DNA from 2 places in the Sphingomonas sp. SP4 genome. Region 2 is predicted to be linked to the other one. Evidence: predicted binding sites of a transcription regulator. Region 2 holds the regulator's gene; the other holds the start of a gene.
The links. The regulator LexA, encoded in region 2, represses DNA repair genes until DNA is damaged. The targets are predictions, from matches to a motif close to GTTCCNCNCTTGTTCT.

Region 1: a site for LexA is predicted at 3,693-3,708, ahead of AC4GYV_RS00795 (ribonucleoside-diphosphate reductase subunit alpha). Genes of this name have one in related genera too.

The regions. Positions count from the first base shown of each region.
Region 1 is NZ_JBZFLE010000001.1:140,626-146,273, forward strand. Features, by position in the region: gene AC4GYV_RS00765 (ribonucleotide-diphosphate reductase subunit beta) at 1-380, opposite strand, end outside; gene AC4GYV_RS00770 (hypothetical protein) at 431-817, opposite strand; gene AC4GYV_RS00775 (PepSY domain-containing protein) at 751-1,197, opposite strand; gene AC4GYV_RS00780 (hypothetical protein) at 1,225-1,440, opposite strand; gene AC4GYV_RS00785 (hypothetical protein) at 1,437-1,670, opposite strand; gene AC4GYV_RS00790 (hypothetical protein) at 1,655-1,789, opposite strand; gene AC4GYV_RS00795 (ribonucleoside-diphosphate reductase subunit alpha) at 1,780-3,651, opposite strand; gene AC4GYV_RS00800 (Na+/H+ antiporter) at 4,048-5,637, shown strand; gene AC4GYV_RS00805 (hypothetical protein) at 5,642-5,648, opposite strand, start outside.
Region 2 is NZ_JBZFLE010000001.1:746,521-752,168, reverse strand. Features, by position in the region: gene AC4GYV_RS03840 (hypothetical protein) at 1-335, opposite strand, end outside; gene tpiA (triose-phosphate isomerase) at 403-1,155, opposite strand; gene AC4GYV_RS03830 (peptidylprolyl isomerase) at 1,262-3,208, shown strand; gene lexA (transcriptional repressor LexA) at 3,283-3,933, shown strand; gene AC4GYV_RS03820 (VOC family protein) at 3,935-4,279, shown strand; gene AC4GYV_RS03815 (ComEC/Rec2 family competence protein) at 4,276-5,648, opposite strand, start outside.

The DNA of each region.
Region 1 (5,648 bases), 610 kb from region 2:
TCCTTGTACTGGAGGAAGGCGCTATACTCGCTCTCCGGCATGCCGATCGTGTCGAGCAGGTGCGAGTAAGCCGCGATGTGCACCGTCTCCATGTTGGAGAAGGCAGTCAGCATCATCTTGATCTCGGTCGGCTTGAACACGCGGCCGTATTTGTCGTGGTAGCAATCCTGCACCTCGACGTCGGCCTGGGTGAAGAAGCGGAAGATCTGCGTCAGCAGGTTGCGCTCGGTCTGGTCGAGCTTCTGCGCCCAGTCGCGGCAATCCTCGCCGAGCGGCACTTCCTCCGGCATCCAGTGGATCTGCTGCTGGCGCTTCCAGTATTCGAACGCCCAGGGGTATTCGAAGGGCTTGTAGGACTTGGACGCGGATAGGAGGGACATGACTCAGGCTCCTTGGTGTTCGAATATGGTGCTTGCAGGGGCGGGAATCATCAGTCGATCCTCCGCGCGCTGGCGTCGATGATGGGGCCGCCGCGGTCGCGGTAGACGACGCGCTCGCTGCTCTGCTTGGCGCCGACGCCGAAGACGACGATGCCGAGGAAATAGCCGAAGTCGTACCAGCCGCCGTTGTTCGGCACGGCGTAGATCGCGACGCTCGGCATGAAGAGCGACACGACCCAGGCGACGGGGAAGATGAAGCCGTGCCACAGGCCGAGCAGGAAGCCCGGGCCCTGCGGAGCGACGGCGTCCGCCTGCTGCGTTGCGGTGCAGGCGCTAAGCGCGACGGCGATGCTCGCCGCCGCAGCTCGCTTTACCAGAAGAACTTGCCGCCGCGGACCGTCTTGCCCTGCTCGACGCGCGCCAGCCGGCCGCGCCACATCTGGATGTAGAGCCACAGGCCGGAGAAGCTGAAGAAGACGAGCGCCAGGCCGGACAGGATCGAGATGATCGTGCCCACCGGCCCGAACGTTTCGCCCGAGTGCAGGTGATGGAGCAGGCCGACGTTCCATGCGCCCGGCTTCGGCTTGGGCCGGCAGGTCATGGTCTCGGGGCATTTGAAGCCGTCTGGCATCGCGGCCGGCGCCGGTGCCGCGCGCGCTTCGCTGCGGGTCAGGCCGCCCTGGTTCACCAGGCTTCCAATCTGGCTGAGCACCCCGGTGACCGAGATCCAGAGCAGGAAGACGCCGAACGAGACGGCGAGCCAGCGATGCCACTTGCGCACGAGCAACTCCCAATTGCGAATGTTTCGCAATATCAAGCGGAGTTGAAGCTGTTTGGCAAGCGGTCATTGCACCGCCCCCGAATTCAGGTCGAGCGGAGCCGTCCGCTGGTAGACGATCGCGAAGCCCGCGATGACGATCCCGAACGCCGTCATCATCATCCCGCCGATCAGCATCGCGGCATAGCGCGGACGTTGCTCGGCCTGGTGGCGGATCGCTGTGACGAGCAGAATGACGCCTGCGATTGCGGCCACGATCCCGAGGAGGACGAACGCCGTCATTCCGCCTGGCCTCCGAACGCTTCGAGCTCCGACTGGCTCGGACGGTAATGCATCAGGCCGAGTGCGTGGATCAGGACGAGGACGCCGATCACCAGGAGCAGCACCGCACCCTGGCTGCCGTAGCCCTGATCCGCCTTGCGATTGGCGCGATACAGCCAGACGCTCGCGATTAGGATCGCAATCGCTACGACGAGCTCGAGGGTGCGGCCGGTGGTCATCGCCGCAGCCACTGCGCTCCCAACGCGAGGGTCACGACGGTCGCCATCACGTCGAGCGCGATGATGCCGAGCACGACCGCACCGGCACCCCTGGCGACGTTCTTGATAGAGAGCGCGCGCTTCACTGACATGCCAGACACTCGTCATAGTCAGTGCTGGACGCGAGCTGGATTTCCTTGAGCTCGGGCGTGTTGTCGGCCTCGACGCCGCCCGCGAAGCCGGCGCGCTGCACGGACTTGGAGCGGAGATAGTAGAGCGACTTGATGCCCAGCTCCCACGCGCGGAAGTGGAGCATCATCAGGTCCCACTTGTCGACGTCCGCCGGGATGAAGAGGTTCAGCGACTGCGCCTGATCGATGAACGGCGTGCGGTCGGCCGCAAGCTCGAGCAGCCAGCGCTGGTCGATCTCGAAGCTGGTCTTGAACACGTCCTTTTCTTCCTGCGTCAGGAAGTCGAGGTGCTGCACAGATCCGCCGTTCTCGAGGATCGAATTCCAGACGGTCGTGCTGTCCTTCGACTTCTCCTTGAGCATCTTCTCCAGGTACGGATTCTTGATCGAGAACGAGCCCGACAGCGTCTTGTGCGTGTAGATGTTGGCCGGAATCGGCTCGATGCAGGCCGACGTGCCGCCGGCGATGATCGAGATCGACGCGGTCGGCGCGATCGCCATCTTGCAGCTGAAGCGCTCCATCACGCCCATGTCGGCGGCGTCGGGACAGGGCCCGCGCTCTTTCGCCAGCATCATCGACGCCTGATCGACCTGCGCGCGGATGTGCTTGAACATCTTGAGGTTCCAACTCTTCGCCATCGCGCCTTCGAACGAGAGCCCGCGCTGCTGCAGGAAGGAGTGGAAGCCCATGACGCCGAGGCCGACTGAACGCTCGCGCTCGGCTGAGTACTTAGCCCGCGCCATTTCGTCAGGCGCGCGCGCAATGTAATCGCTCAGCACATTGTCGAGGAAGCGCATGATGTCCTCGATGAACTGCTTGTCCTTGTTCCACTCATCCCACGTTTCGAGGTTAAGCGAGCTGAGGCAGCAGACGGCCGTGCGGTCAGCGCCGAGATGGTCGCGACCGGTCGGCAGTGTGATTTCCGAGCAAAGGTTCGAGGTCGTGACCTTGAGGCCGAGATCGCGATGATGCTTGGGCATCGTCCTGTTCACGGCATCGATGAAGATGATGTACGGCTCGCCCGTCGCGAGGCGCGTTTCGACCAGCTTCTGGAAGAGCGAACGGGCATCGACCTTGCCGCGAACGCTTCCGTCCTTCGGCGACTTGAGGTCGAACTCTGAGCCGTCGCGAACCGCCTGCATGAACTCGTCTGTGACCAGCACGCCGTGGTGCAGGTTGAGCGCCTTTCGGTTGAAGTCACCGGATGGCTTACGGATCTCTAGGAATTCCTCGATCTCCGGGTGGTTGATGTCGAGGTAGCAGGCAGCCGATCCGCGGCGCAGCGAGCCCTGGCTAATCGCCAGCGTCAAGCTGTCCATCACGCGGACGAAGGGGATGATGCCGCTGGTCTTGCCGTTGAGGCCGACCGGTTCGCCGATGCCGCGCACCCGGCCCCAATAGGTGCCGATGCCGCCGCCCTTCGACGCGAGCCAGACGTTCTCGTTCCAGATCTCGGTGATCGCCTGGAGGCTGTCGTCGACGCTGTTGAGATAGCAGCTGATCGGAAGGCCGCGGCCCGTGCCGCCGTTCGACAGCACCGGAGTCGCCGGCATGAACCACAGCTTTGAGATGTAGTCATAGACGCGCTGCGCATGCTCGGCGTCGTCGGAGTAAGCGGCGGCAACGCGCGCGAAGAGATCCTGATAGGTCTCGCCTGGAAGGAGGTAGCGGTCGTTCAGCGTGTCCTTGCCGAACTCGGTCAGCAGCGCATCGCGGCTGTTGTCGGTCTTTACGTCGAACTTGGGCGCATCGACGCGCTTCGAGCTGGAAACGGTGGTCGAAACGTCGTCGCTCTGTACTTCTGAGCCGGTTGAAAAATCCATCGCGTTTCCCCGTCCTTCGTCAGCCTCAACGGAGGCTGTTTGTTCCTGTATTGTTCGACTCGGAGCCATGACTGACACCCTAGCCTTTTTTGGCGTCTGACGGGGCTTTTTCACTCCTCGCCCCTGTGGAAACCGGGGACGAGTTTGCCCACCACCGGAATATAGTGTTTCCGGCGCCGAACACAAAGTGTTGAGAGCACCCCCTCTCGCGCTACTATCTATTGTGCCTTAATCGTTTTCAGACGCAAGCGTCTAAATCATGGTTAAGATAATTTTTCCTGTGGATTTGCCACACTGCAACACAAGCCACGGCAGTGTGTTCTTGCCGACATTCGCCAACGCCTTAGGCTGTTTCCCGATGATCTTCGCTTCTTCGCCCAAAGGGTGGCATCGTCCATGAGCGGTGTCGCCACATTCGAGCTGATCCTCACGCTGCTGGCGCTGGTCGTGCTGCTACGCTGGCTGGCGCTGAAACTGAAGCTGCCGACTGCAACGGCGCTGCTTGTCGGCGGCGGATTCCTGGCCTTCGTTCCTGGCTTGCCGCCGGTCGAACTCAACCCCGACCTGGTCCTCGTTCTCTTCCTGCCGCCGCTTTTGATGGATGGTGCGTATTTCACTGCTTTCGGGCGGTTCCGGAAGCATTTGCCCGGCATCCTCTCACTGGCCGTCGGCGCGGTTGTCTTCACCACCTTCGTGGTCGGGCTCACGGTTCATTGGCTAGTGCCGACGCTGCCGTGGGCCGCCTGCTTCGCTCTTGGCGCGATCGTATCGCCGCCCGATGCGGTGTCGGCGAGAGCCATCCTGCAAAACGTGGCTCTGCCGCGCCGCCTGCTCGCGCTGCTGGAAGGCGAGAGCCTGCTCAATGATGCGACCGGTCTGGTGCTTTTCCGGTTCGCAGTCGTCGCGACCTTGAGCAGCATGTTCAACGCGGGGGCGGCGGTCCAAAGTTTCCTCGTGCTGGCGCTCGGCGGCCTCGTGGTCGGCGCGGCGGTTGGCGCCGTCTGGATGCTCGCCGTCCGGAAGCTCAAAGACGAGACGCTCATCATCGTCGTGTCGACGCTGATCTCGTGGCTGGCTTACATCGCCGGTGAAACCGTGCATGTTTCGGGCGTCATCGCGACGGTTACCGCCGGGCTCATCCTCGGCTGGTTCCAGCACCAGATCTTCCCGGCTAGCGTCAGGCTTCGCGGGACTGCCTTCTGGCACACGATGGTGTTCCTGCTCGAAGCCTTGGTGTTCATCCTGATCGGCTTCTCGCTTCGCGGAGTCCTAGACCGCGTCGGAGGAATCGGAGCGGTGACGTCGAGCATGCTTGCGCCCGTTCTCGGCGTCGTCGTCGCGGTCGTGCTTGCGCGTTTCGCGTGGATCTTCGGCAGCGATACGCTGCTCGGGCTGTTGCGAGCCGCCGGTGTGAAGCGCGCTCGTCCGCTAGGCCTCCGGCAGGCGACCGTCCTTAGCTGGGCAGGAATGCGCGGGGTGGTGACGCTTGCGGTGGCGCTCAGCCTTCCGCCGTCAATGCCGTCGCGCGACCTCATGCTGGTGTGCGCGTTTGCGGTGATATTCGCGACCGTGGTCGCGCAGGGGACGAGCCTTGGGTGGCTCATCCGCCACGTCGCTCCGGAGGACAAGGAGCCCCCGGCGAAGATGGATTTGGGCGAATGCGAGGCCGAGGTGGCGCGGGCCAGGTACGCTGTCGTGGAAGCGCGCGCCTATTCCGAGGACGGTACGCTGATCCATCCGCAGCTGCTTGAGCAAACACGCCGTCGGCTGGTGGGCACGGAGCGGTACGCCGAAGACTCGGAGCGGGCGCTCCAGACAATGCGGCCGCACTTCGATCTCGTGCTTGCGTCGATCGCTGCCGGTCGCGCCAAGCTCCTTCGCATCCACCGCGCCGGACTGATCGAGGATGAGGTGCTGCATAACCTCGAGCGGGATCTCGACGTCGAGGAATTGGGCACGATCCTCCAGCTGTCCGAGGAGAACTGACCGCTCAGCCT
Region 2 (5,648 bases):
CCGATTTCGACACCGTCCATGTCCTTGACCTTCGCGCCGGCAGCAATCGCGGCGTTGGTCGCGGCCTGGTTCTTTTCGATCTCGGCATTCAGCTCCGCCTGGGTCATGCCAAGCACCAGCTTGCCCGCGTTGGGCGCAAAGCTTGCCTTCGGGATGAGCGTTTCGTGCTTGTCGGTCTTGATCAGCAGATTATCGCCCTGAACGGCCGACACCGTGCCAACTACAGCGCCAGTCTTTGAATCGACCACCTGCATGCCTGGAGCAATCGCCTGCGCGAAGGCCGGGGCCGAAAGCGCCAGAACGGAAGAAGCAACAATGACAGAAATCAACCGCATCTTTTTCCTCTTTTCCTAACCGAATCAGATAGTAGCACGCGCCGCGCAAGCGTGCCTGAACAAAGGTTCAGCTCCGTGCCGCAGCTGCCGCGACGATGGGGATGAAGTCCTTGGCGGTGAGGCTTGCTCCCCCAACGAGCGCGCCGTCGACGTCGGCTATAGCGAAGATCTCGTCGGCGTTCGATGCCTTCACCGAGCCACCGTAGAGGACGCGAATCTGTGCGCCGCGGTCGGCAAAACGGTTCTGCAGTTTGTCGCGGATCGCTGCGTGCATTTCCGCAATCTCTTCGATAGTCGGGATCTTGCCCGTTCCGATCGCCCAGATCGGTTCGTAAGCGATAGCGAGATCGGCTTCATCAGACAGACTGTCCGGGAGCGAACCGTCGAGCTGACCCAGCACGGTCTCAACCGCCTTGCCGGCTTCCCGTATCTCGATGCTCTCACCGACACATAGAATGACGTCGAGGCCCACCGATAATGCGGCCTCGGCCTTTGCCTTCACGTCTGCGTCGCTTTCGCGCTGGGCATCGCGCCGTTCGGAGTGGCCGACGATCGTAAGGGTCGCTCCTGCGTCCCGGAGCATGAATGCCGACGTACAACCCGTGTGCGCACCCTTTTCGGCAAAGTGGACGTCCTGCCCGCCGATGGGGAACCCCGGAACGGAACGGGCCGCCCGCTCGATCAGGATTGACGGCACGCAAAGCGCAACATCGACTTGCGGATATTGCCGCGACTCTTCCGCAATTGCCTCGACTTCGACAAGGTCGGACGAAAGCCCATGCATCTTCCAATTGCCCGCAACGAACTTCTTCAGCGCCATCCGCACTCCCCTGCTACCGACGGGCACGTAGCCGCCGCGCCTTGATGCTCGCAAGGCTGCCCCCTAAAGCTGCCCGCCAACTTCTTCCCATCCTGACGGAATCTCGATGCTCTCTTTCTTTCGCCGCGTCTCCAAATCGAAGGTCGGTACCTGGATCATGGCGGCGGTCCTCATCGCCATCCTCGCCGGTTTCGCGATTGCGGACATTTCGAATTTCGGCTCCGGAAACATCGGCTTCGGCGGGATGGGCAGCACGACTCTCGCGAAGGCCGGGAACCAGACGATCGGCGAGCGTGAAATGAGCGAGCAGATGCAGCGCCGGCTGCAGGACGCTCGGGCTCAAAATCCCAACGCGGATTATTCGAGCATCGCGGGCGACTTCGAAGCGCTACTGAACTCCTTGATCGATGAGCGTGCATTGATCGCCTTTGCTGACAAGGTGGGTTTCCGTTTTTCGAAGGCGATGATCGATGCTGAGATCGCTCAGCTTCCGCAGGCGAAGGGCCTTAATGGCCAGGTTACGACAGAGAGCTATCAGCAGTTCCTCGCCCGACAGCGGCTGACCGATGCGCAAGTCCGCGAGATCATCTCCGCGGGCATGCTTCAGCGTCTGCTGATAACGCCCGTGGCGGCAGAGGGCCGTGTACCTGTGGGAATGGCGACGCCTTACGCCAATATGATGCTGGAGGCCCGCGAGGGTGAAGCCATCGCCGTGCCCGTCGACCCGTTCAAGGTCGGCCTCAAACCGACGGATGCCCAGCTCCAGCAATTCTACACACAGAACCGCAACCGCTACATGATCCCGGAGCAGCGCGTTCTCCGCATGGCGACAATTGGCCCCGAGCAGGTCGCTGGTGCCGACGCGACTCCGCAGGAGATCGAAGCCTATTACAACAAGAACCAAGCGACCTATGGCGCCAAGGAGACACGGAACCTGAGCCAGGTCACCGTTCCGGACCAGGCGACTGCGAACGCCATCGCGGGCCGCACAAAGAGCGGACAGTCGCTGGCTGCAGCCGCGGCTCCTGCCGGCAGCAATGCTGCGGTTACTACGCTCAATGCGCAGACCAAGCAGGCCTATGCCTCGGTTGCCGGTGACAAGACTGCCGCGGCAGTGTTCGGCGCCGCTTCAGGAGCAGTCGTCGGTCCCATCCAATCGGATTTCGGCTGGGTCGTGGTGAAGGTGGAGTCGGTAAAGGCCGAAGGCGGCAAGACTCTCGCCCAGGCCACCCCGGAAATCGCGACCAAGCTCAACGCAGACAAGCACAAGGCAGCGATCGAGGACATTGTCGACAAGCTTCAGAATGCGGTCGACGACGGTCACAATTTCGCCGAAGCGGCAGCAGGCTCGAACCTGCCCGTCACGACAACGCCGCTGATCAAGGCCGATGGCACCTCGCGGACTGACGCCAATTTCAAGCTTCCGGCCAATCTTGCTCCGGCCGTGAAGACCGGCTTCGAGATTGCACCGAACGATCCGCCCGAGCTCGTCGCGATGCCTGACAATGCCGGCTACATCTTCGTGTCGCCGGCCCAGGTCGTCGCCGCGGCCCCCGCGCCGCTTGCGAGCATTCGCGAGCAGGTGACGACGGACTGGATCAACGACCAGGCACTCGAGCGCGCTCGCAAGACCGCTGACGCCATCTCGGCGAAGGCATCTCAAGGAATGTCGCTCGCGGATGCGGCAAAGCAGGCGGGCGTTTCCCTGCCACCAGTGATGCCGGTCGCGGCGCGGCGCATCCAGATCGTGCAGGCGGGCGGCCAAGTGCCGGCGCCACTCCGGGTTCTCTTCTCGCTCGCTCAGGGCAAGAGCCGTGTCGGTGGCGATCCTCAGGCCCGCGGGTTCTTCGTCGTGAAGGTGAATAAGATCACGCCAGGCAATGCGATGCTTCAGCCCGCGCTGATCGCGCGCATGCAGACCGAGCTTCAGCAGGCAACGTCGGAAGATTATGCGCGCCAGTTCCTGGCGGCGATCCGCGCCGACGTGAAGGTGAAGCGCAACGACAGCGCGATTAACGCTTTGAAGACGCGGCTGGTGACCGGCAGCAACTAATCGTTCGCTGCTTGACGGCGATTCGTTTGTTGCCTACACGTTCTCCGTTCGTTCTTACGGGGGAGTGACCGCCGATGCTCACCGCCAAGCAGCGTGAATTGCTGCTCTTCATCGACAGTCGTCTGAAGGAGAGCGGAATTTCGCCCAGCTTCGACGAGATGCGCGAAGCATTGGACCTCAAGTCTAAATCCGGCGTGCACCGCCTGATCTCCGCACTGGAAGAGCGCGGGTTCATTCGCCGCCTGCCCAACCGCGCTCGGGCGCTGGAGGTGGTGAAGCTGCCGGAGACCACGCCAAGCGCTACAGTCACGCCGATCCGGCCCGTCACCGCGGCGCCCGCAAACGACACCATGGAGATCCCGCTGCATGGCCGGATTGCAGCCGGCACGCCGATCGAGGCTTTGCAGGGCACGGAGAGCTTTGCGGTCCCAGCAGCGCTTCTCGGTCCCGGCGAGCATTACGCTCTCGAAGTGTCGGGAGATTCAATGGTCGAGGAAGGCATTCTCGACGGTGATTTCGCCCTGATCCGGAAGGTCGATACGGCACGTGATGGCGAGATCGTCGTGGCGCTGATCGACAATGAAGAAGCGACCCTGAAGACGTACCGCCGCGAAGGTCGCATGATCCGGCTCGACCCGGCCAACAGCCGCTACGACCCGCAGCGCTATGAAGAAGGCCGTGTGCAGATCCAGGGCCGCCTGGCTGGCCTAATCCGGCGTTACTGACATGGCTGACGCTCGGATCGATTATGTCGAGCTGCCCAGCGCGACGGCGCACGAACTCACGCGGGCTTTTTACTCCAAGGCGTTCGGCTGGACGTTTACGGATTACGGACCGACTTACTCGGCGACTACCAACGGGACGACGGACGTTGGTTTGCAGGGCGATCCGGAGGAAGCGTTATCATCACTCCTACCGGTCATTCGGGTCGAGGACCTCGACGCTGCGTTCGACGCCGTCAGCAAGGCTGGCGGGGTGATCGCAAAGCCGATTTTCAGCTTTCCTGGTGGGCGCCGCTTCCACTTCATCGACCCCTCGGGAAGCGAACTCGCGGTCTGGAGCGAGCGCTAGCGTCGGCTTTCAGCCCACGGATGGGCGCCGACGCGCTCGGCGACGCTATCCACGCGCGGCTCCTTGCCTAGGTAGACTGCTAGACCCCCGGTCCGCGAGAGCATTCCGCGGTCCAGCTTGAGCCATCTTGGCGTACACCCACGCGGGAGGCGGCGATCAGAGACGGCAACGTCTGCCGCTGAGCAGGCGGTGGTCAGCGCCTGCCAGTCAATCTGATAGGCCGAGCGAGTAGCAAGCAGGCGCCATTCGGTGGGCGGCTTCCTGATCGAGGCGACACAGGCATCTTTCGAGCAATGGCTGAAGGACCGTGAACCAAGGTCATCGACGTCCCCGTCGAACCCTGATGCCTCGGCCAGCAGGTCGCGGATGTAATCGCCCGCTCGATCGCGCAGGATAAGCGGCGTACCGTCCACGCTGACGACCGCCAGATGCCGCCCGTCACCCGTGAGCAGAATGTCGGGCGCAGGGGCCAGCGCGGCGCCGATTGCCCCGATCACAAACGGCGCAATGCCGAACAATCTCAGCCGCGTATTCCAGAGACAGAGCCAGATTCCGCCCGCGATCATCAGGCCGAATGCCCAGACGGGCATGGATGGAAGCGTGGCAACGGCGCCCTTCGCGGACGACACCATGTGCGCGAGGCGAAGCAATGCACCGACCGCGATGTCGGTAAGGAACCAGAGCGGCCTCCCCAACCCCACAACATCGAGCAACAGCGCTCCCGCTTCGAGCGGCATGATCACGAAGGTGGTGAGCGGAATTGCGACGATATTGGCCCCGACGCCGTACAGGCCGGAGCGGTGGAAATGGAACAAGGCCATCGGGATCAGCGCCAGCTCGACAGCTATGCCGGTCGCGACGGTCGCAAGCGTTGCGCGAGTGAGGCCTGCAAGGATGCCCTCCTCCCGCCGCTCGAACAATTTTCGAGACCATGAGATGGAGTGGAGCGCCACGATTGCAGTAACGGCCGCGAAGCTCATCTGAAAGCTGGGACCCGCAAGTGCTTCGGGGCGGAACGTCAGGACGACCAACGCACCTGCGGCAATCAGCCTGATGCTGATCGCCTCCCGCCCGAGGGCGATGCCCAAGAGGATCAGCAGCGCCGCCACGCAGCTTCGTACCGTAGGCACCTGCGCGCCGGTGAGAAGCGTGTATCCGATGCCCGCCGCAGCGGCCACGCCCGCGGAGACCAGCACGAGGTTGAACCGCAGTGCCAACCGCTCGCTCAAGGCAAGCAGCTTGAGACTCAGGAACATGGCAAAGGCGACGGCGGCAGCGATGTGGAGGCCGCTCACGGAGAGAAGATGGGTGAGGCCGCTCCGCCGCATTGCCTCGGCATCGTCCTGGTCCACCGCATTCTGGTCGCCCG